Regions from separate parts of the Streptomyces sp. NPDC047525 genome, predicted to be linked through region 1. Evidence: riboswitches for the same ligand, from Rfam matches in the RefSeq annotation. Region 1 holds a riboswitch; each other region holds the start of a gene.
What was found. Region 1 has a riboswitch for cyclic di-AMP ahead of ABZ833_RS23050 (transglycosylase family protein). Riboswitches for the same ligand answer to the same signal wherever they lie in the genome.
Positions count from the first base shown of each region.

Region 2: it holds a riboswitch for cyclic di-AMP, as region 1 does, so the genes downstream of both, ABZ833_RS08930 (LysM peptidoglycan-binding domain-containing protein) here and ABZ833_RS23050 (transglycosylase family protein) in region 1, are expected to answer to the same signal.
Region 3: it holds a riboswitch for cyclic di-AMP, as region 1 does, so the genes downstream of both, ABZ833_RS28010 (M23 family metallopeptidase) here and ABZ833_RS23050 (transglycosylase family protein) in region 1, are expected to answer to the same signal.

Region 1 is NZ_JBEYTL010000007.1:476,242-478,494, reverse strand. Features, by position in the region: gene eno (phosphopyruvate hydratase) at 1-90, opposite strand, end outside; gene ABZ833_RS23050 (transglycosylase family protein) at 356-1,060, opposite strand; cyclic di-AMP (ydaO/yuaA leader) riboswitch at 1,064-1,255, opposite strand; gene ABZ833_RS23045 (transglycosylase family protein) at 1,437-2,253, opposite strand, start outside.
Region 2 is NZ_JBEYTL010000002.1:907,328-909,580, forward strand. Features, by position in the region: gene ABZ833_RS08925 (ADP-ribosylation family protein) at 1-325, shown strand, start outside; gene ABZ833_RS08930 (LysM peptidoglycan-binding domain-containing protein) at 322-1,062, opposite strand; cyclic di-AMP (ydaO/yuaA leader) riboswitch at 1,066-1,261, opposite strand; gene ABZ833_RS08935 (CsbD family protein) at 1,721-1,894, opposite strand; gene ABZ833_RS08940 (hydrophobic protein) at 2,077-2,247, shown strand.
Region 3 is NZ_JBEYTL010000009.1:409,768-412,020, reverse strand. Features, by position in the region: gene ABZ833_RS28010 (M23 family metallopeptidase) at 31-1,116, opposite strand; cyclic di-AMP (ydaO/yuaA leader) riboswitch at 1,128-1,274, opposite strand; gene ABZ833_RS28005 (PP2C family protein-serine/threonine phosphatase) at 1,496-2,253, opposite strand, start outside.

The DNA.
Region 1 (2,253 bases):
GTCGAGGCCGACCTCGACCTCGACCGTGGGGTTGCCTCGGGAGTCCAGGATTTCCCGGGCTACGACGACGTCGATGGACGGCACGAGCATCTCCTTCTGGGATGTGACGCGGGTACGCGGGGCGTTGGCCTCGCGGACACGAGCCTAACCGGCTCCCGGGCAACAGCCAGCCGAGCGACCGTCCTGTGGACAAACCGAGAGCAAAAAGTTTCCGAACGGAACAAAGCGGTGCGGACAAAAAGAACCCCGCCCCGGTGCGTACGGGGGATACGCGCACCGGGACGGGGTGGACCCGTGGGGACGGGGGTGGGCGGGCGGCGCCTCCGCCGAAGCGCCGCCGCTCAGCTCTCAGCGCTTAGCTGAGGTGCAGCTGCTGGCCCGGGTAGATCATGTCGGCGTTGTCGATGATGTCGCCGTTGAGCTTGTACACCTTGTGCCAGCCGCCCTTGACGTCCTTCGCCTCGGCGATCTTGGAGAGGGTGTCACCCTTCTTGACCTTGTACTCGCCGTCGCCCTTCTTGACCGTCTTGCCGGTCGGGGTCTCGACGGTCTTCTTGGACTCGGTCTTCGGGGCCTCGGCCTTCGGAGCGGCCTGCTGCGGCTGCTCGGTCTGGGCGCTGGGCTGGCTCTTCGGCTGCTCCTGGGTCTGCTGCGGGGCGCTCTCCTGCGCACCGCCACCCTCGTTGGAGGCGCCCGAGAGGCCGACGCCGCAGCTCGGCCAGGCACCCTTGCCCTGACCCGCGAGGACCTTCTCGCCTATCTCGATCTGCTGGGCCTTGGAGGCCTGGTCGGCGCTGGAGGCGTACTTCGTGCCGCCGTACGCGGCCCAGGTGGAGGACGAGAACTGCAGTCCGCCCGTGTAGCCGTTGCCGGTGTTGATGGACCAGTTGCCGCCCGACTCGCACTGGGCGACGGCGTCCCACTCGGAGTTGGTCGCGGCGGAGGCCGAGCCGGCCGCCATCAGCGGGGCGGCGACCGCTACACCGGTGACGCCGGCGAGCGTGGCGACACGGGTGGCCTTGGACGGGCGGCGGTGCTTGCCCTTGCTGGAAAACAGCATGAGTGATCCCCTCACCGACGCCTGCGAGGTGAGCTGTCGGGTTCGGGCCGATGAAGTTGCCCGGCCGCGCTTCCTGAGCGCGACTTAACCCCTAGCCGTTCCCGTCCGTCTCTCCGCATCGCTCTCGCGATGCTGAACGTCCGGGCCCGGCGGAAACCTTGGTTCCCCCGCTCCTGCCTACGGCGCTTGCGCGACGACTGTTCCCGAACGGCCGTTGGCAGGACTCGGCGTACCGACCGGCGGGGCCCGCTGTGGCGAGCGGTCACGACCGTAGTCATGCCAACGGCCGATTTCCAAAGACGATCAGGGCTTCTGAGACCCATGTCTCACTTGCGCCAATTGGGACATCAAGCGCAAAGCGACTCGCCAACTACCCCTACTTTTCGCCCAAATCGAGGCTCTGACCGGGAAGGATGAGATCGGGGTCGGAGCCGACCGACTTCTCGTTCTCCTCGTACAGCTCGGCCCACCCGCCCTTCACGTCGAGGTCGTCCGCGATGACCCAGAGGCTGTCTCCGGACCGAACCGTGTACGTCCCGTCGGAGCCGTCCTTCTGACGCTCGTCGCCACGGGACGCGTGCCGGCCCGAACCCTCGCGAGTGGTGCCGTCGGAGGCCTTGTCGTCCGCGCTGTCGCCGCGGTGGCGGCCCTCGCCCTCACCGGCGGGGGCGGTGGGAGCGGGTGAAGCCTCGTCATTCTGACCGGACTTGCCCGAGTCGTCGGACTCATCCGACTCATCCGACTTGCCCGGCTCACCCGACTCGTCGTGATTCTTGTCTCGCGTCTCGTCGTCGGCGTCGGGCTTCTCGGAAGGCTTCGCCGAGGGCTCGTCCGAAGACTTGGTGTCGTCCGAGGGATCGGCCGACTCGCTCGGCGACGCACTCGGCTCGCCCGTCTCGGCCGACTCGCCGTCACCGGGCCCGGTCGACTCCGACGGCTCGTCCGACGGCACCGTCGTGATCGGGGCACCGGGGTCGACGTCGGCGGCGGCGCCGTCCTGGGTGAGACCGGCGATCGGCGCACAGCTGGGCCAGGCACTGATCCCCTGGTCGTCAAGAACCTTCTCGGCGACGGAGATCTGCTGCGAACGGCTGGCCTGGTCGGCGCTCGGCGCGTAGTCGAGGCCGCCGTACTCCTCCCAGACCTGCTGCGAGAGCTGGAGCCCGCCGTAGTAGCCGTTGCCTGCGTCCGCG
Region 2 (2,253 bases), on a different contig from region 1:
CCCGGCCCACAACGGGGCCGACGAGTACAAGTTCGCGACGTACATGTACGGCCTGTTCGACGACGCCGAGTCCCTGGGGGAGTCCCTGGAGGAGGCCCGCCGCCGCTGCTCGGCGGGCGACCCGACGGAGGCCCTTCTGCTGGGCCGCGACCTGCACTGGGCGTCCGCAGGCGACCCGGCGCGCGAGGCACTGGCGAACGAACTCCTCGTCACGGCCTATCGCGCGCTGGGCCGCCCCAGGCTCGCGGAGACGGCGGACGCCCACCATCGGCACCGTTCTCTGCCGCAGGTGGACGTCCTTCAGACGAACAGGGATCAGGTCTAGTACGGGCCGTTCACGTTGTCGATCGAGCCGTACCGGTCGGCCGCGTAGTTGCAGGCGGCGGTGATGTTGGCGACCGGGTCGTAGCTGTCCAGTGACGTCCCGGGCACGTGGTACGCGGAGAACGTGGGGGCGATGACCTGCAGGAGCCCCTTGGAGGGAGTTCCGGCGGTGGCGTTGGAGTCCCAGTTGTTGATGGCCAGCGGGTTGCCGGAGGACTCGCGCATGACGTTGCGGTGGATGCCCTCGTAGGAGCCGGGGATGCCGCGCTCGGCCATGATGTCGAGCGACTCCTTGATCCAGCCGTCGAGGTTGTTGGCGTAGGACTTCTTCGCCGGGGCGGCTGCGGGCTCGACCGCGTCCTTGCGCTCGGAGCGGTCCGCCCGCTCGCCGGATGCCTTGGAGGGCTTGCCCGAGTCCTCCTTGTCGAGGGTGAGCCGGACACCGGGGCGAATCAGCTTCGGGTCGTCGCCGAGGGCGCTGCGGTTGTCCTCGTACAGCTTCTTCCAGCTGCCGCTCACGGAGTGCTCTCGGGCGATCTTGGAGAGGGTGTCGCCCGCGACGACGACGTAGGTCTTCGGGGCCGCGGCGGGCTTGGCGGCCGCGGCCGCCTCCGCCGCGCCGGCGGTGGTCGCGCCGAGCACCGGGAGAACGAGCACGGCCCCGCCCGTGCCTGCGGCGGCGATACCCCGGGTGAGCGAGTTGGACTTGGGACGGCGGTGCTTTCCCTTTGCAGGCATGACGAATTTCCTCTCCGTCGCCTACGAGGTGAGCTGTCGGGTTCGGACGGGAGATGTCCGGTCGCACTGCAAAGGCGACTTCACCCCGAGCCGTTCCGGAATCCGGATCGGCGGCTTACCTGGGTCCCCCGCTCCTGCCGGGCGTATGTGAGTGGGTGGAGGGTTTCCGGACAGCGGCAGGATTCGGCGTTCCGTCCGGATTGACGGTGACGTTAGGCGAGAAAGACCGGACCGAACAAGGCCAGAATTCAAATAGAAATGTGCGAGGCCCGGCCGCCGTCGACCGGAGCCCGTTGCCCTCTTTGATCGAAAAGCCCAACTTTCTTTGCGTGGAACGGAAATGCGCTCAGTGGCTCCTGCGGGATCGGCTGCCGGTGTGACCCGTTTCACTGAATTGGGGACGACTGCATATACTCCGCCAATGACATAAAGGAGTGGCTTTCTAACTCAAAGACGGACATATTGCGGAGGTCGTTCTTCGTGTCAAAACGGGCGTATCGTCATCAACAGCAGTTTGATCGCCCCAGGTGAGGGCCGACGGCGGTTCATGGGCGGGTGATGACCGGCCGCCGCTTCCGTTGTCTTCTTCCGTTTGACCAAACGCCGTTGGGGCGGCCCCAAGGAGGGGCCGCCCCAACGACGTGCAGTGGAAAGGGTGTTAATGCTTGCCGATGTCCTTGGTCTTTTCCTTGGCCTCGCGTGCGTCGCCCTTCATCTGCAGGGCGTGCCCCTTGGCAGTAAGGCTTTCGTTGCCCACCGCGCGTCCGATGGCTTGCGCGGCTGCGCCGCCGGCCTGTTCGGTCTTCGCCTTGGCCTTCTCGTTGGCGGTCATGGTCCGCTCACGCTCCCTTGGCATCGACGTCATGTTCTGTCGGTACGTCTGGCCGCTCAGCTGCCCGCCAAACATCATGACCGCGATCGGGATCGGATCCCTTCAACCTGTGTGGGAAACAGGCTTCTTGTGTGTTTGCGCGGCAGGGATGGGAGCACACGGTCGTCTGGAGGTTGATAACAATGGTTCCCCTTATCGTGGTACTTCTTCTGGCCCTGCTCCTCTTCGGTGCGGGATTCGCGCTGAAGGCGTTGTGGTGGGTCGCGGTCATCCTGCTGGTGGTGTGGCTGCTCGGCTTCGTGATCAGGCCCGCTGCGAGCGGCGGCCGCAAGGGCCGCTGGTACCGATGGTGACGCGCA
Region 3 (2,253 bases), on a different contig from region 1:
CGCCAGGACCGCCGGGGTTCTGGGGCTTCGTCAGAGGGACTGGCCCTTGCCGCGCAGCCACGCCGCCGGGTCGACCCCGGTGGAGTCGCCGCCCGGGTGGACCTCCAGGTGGAGGTGCGCGCCGGTGACGTTGCCGGTCGCGCCGACGCGGCCGATGGTCTCGCCGGTGGTGACCTTCTGGCCCGCGCTGACGTTCATCGAGGACTGGTGGCAGAACCAGAGTTCGGTGCCGTCGTCGAGTTCGAGGATCGTGCGGTAGCCGTACGCCCCCGCCCAGCCGGCTTCCTTGATGGTGCCGGAGTGGATGGCCTTGATGGGCGTGCCCGTCGGGGCGGCGAAGTCCAGGCCGGTGTGGTAGCCGGAGGACCACATGGAGCCGGGCTGACCGAAGGTGCCGGTGAGCGTGTACGAGGCGACGGGGAGGGTGTAGCTCTTGGCGAGCTTGGCCAGTCGCTCCGCCTCGGCCTTGGCCTTGGCCTCCGCCTCGGCCTTCTTCTTCGCGGCGGCCTTCTCGGCGGCGATCTTCTTCTCGGCCGCGGTCTGCTTGGCGGCGGCCTGTTCGGCGGCCTGCTTGACGGCGGCTTCTTCGGCCGCCTTCTGGACCGCGTCGTCCGCCTGGTCCTGCTGGTTCTCCGCCTGCTCCATGATGCGGGCCCGCAGTGCCTCTCCGGCGTCCGTGGTGCCCTGCTCGGCGTCGGCGGTGCTGACTCCGGCGGCGCTCAGGGGCGCGGCGGCGACCGTCACGCCGTTGTCCGCGGCGGCGGAGTCGGAGGAGTCGTCGGATATCAAGGACCCCACGCCCGGAAGCGACTTGGCCTCCGGCAGCGAGTCCGTGACGGCCGACAGGTCCGGCATCTCGATGGAGACCGGCGGCTTGCCGCCCTGCGCGGTGGCGATGCCGCCCGCGCCGACTGCGGCGATGACGCCTACGCCGAGAACAGTGGAGCTGCGGGCGAGCCCGCCACCGCCCCGCTTGTGGACGCGGTGCCTGCCGCGGACGGGGCGAATGGACTCCTCGGTGGGATTCCATTCCTCCCAGGAACTGTCTTCGTACCCACCGAAGTCGTCGTCATTCGGTACGTACGCGCCTTGGGGGGCAGGGCGGTTGGACGCCACTGGGGCGCACTCCTTTCCTTCCTTCTCGCCTACCGGGTTAGCTGACGGGTTCGGAGCAGGAAGGTCTCCTACGAACATCTGGCACGGATGCACAGATGCCCGATTCACCCCAATTAGTGGTTCCCCGGCTCCCTTTCGGGATTAGGCGCGTGCGCGCGGAGCCGACTCGAGTGACGGCTGGGACGACCGCGCTGCGTTATCGAACGTTAATAGACAGCAGGGTCGTATTCCAAGCCGTTCCGACTGATCGTTAACGGCTTTGGCCCGTACTTAACGGGACACGGGGGTGCGGAACGGGGCGAGTTGACGCCACTTCTTCACACACCGGAGCTTCACACTTCCTTGACAGTACGTCAGTTGTTATGCGGAGTGGTGTTCTTCAGTCACGGCCGGTGACATCGATCTCCGCGTCGACCCCGCCCTCGGTCCCGGCATCACCCGTCGCCAACGGCCGCCGCACCGCGAGCAGCGCCATGTCGTCGGTCGTGCCGCCCCCGGTGTGCCTGCGCACTTCCTCGGTGAGCGTGGCGAGCAGGGCGTCCGGGCCGTTGGGTCCGGGGAAGATGCGGCCCCCGAGCCGGGTGGCCGCGTCGTAGAACTCCCCCCGGCTGTCACGCGCCTCGGAGAGCCCGTCGGTGTACAGGAGCAGCATCGCCCCCGGCGGGAACTCCGTCTCGTCCGCACGGTCCGGCCAGGCGCCCAGGTCGCCCATCCCCAGCGGCAGCGCGGGCTCGGTCGCGGACAGCATGCACAGCCGCCCGTCGCCGCGCAGGAGCAGCGGTCCCGGGTGCCCGCGGTTGATGAGGCGCACCAGGCCGTCGCCGTGCGAGATCTCCGCGAGGACGGCGGTGGTGAACCCCTCGAAGGCGTCGAGCCCGTCGCGCCGCGTGCCCTCGCGCGCAAGGGCACGCTCAAGCCGCTGGGCCACCGCCTCCAGCGTGGCCTCCTGCTCGGCAGCCTCCCGGAACGCCCCGATGACGACGGCGACGGCCGCCACCGCGCCCATCCCCTTGCCCCGTACGTCACCGACGATGACGCGCACGCCGTGCGGGGTGTCCTGCACGGCGTACAGATCACCCCCGATGAAGGCGTCGGCCTCCGCGGCCTCGTACCGCGCGGCGATGTCGAGACCGCCGA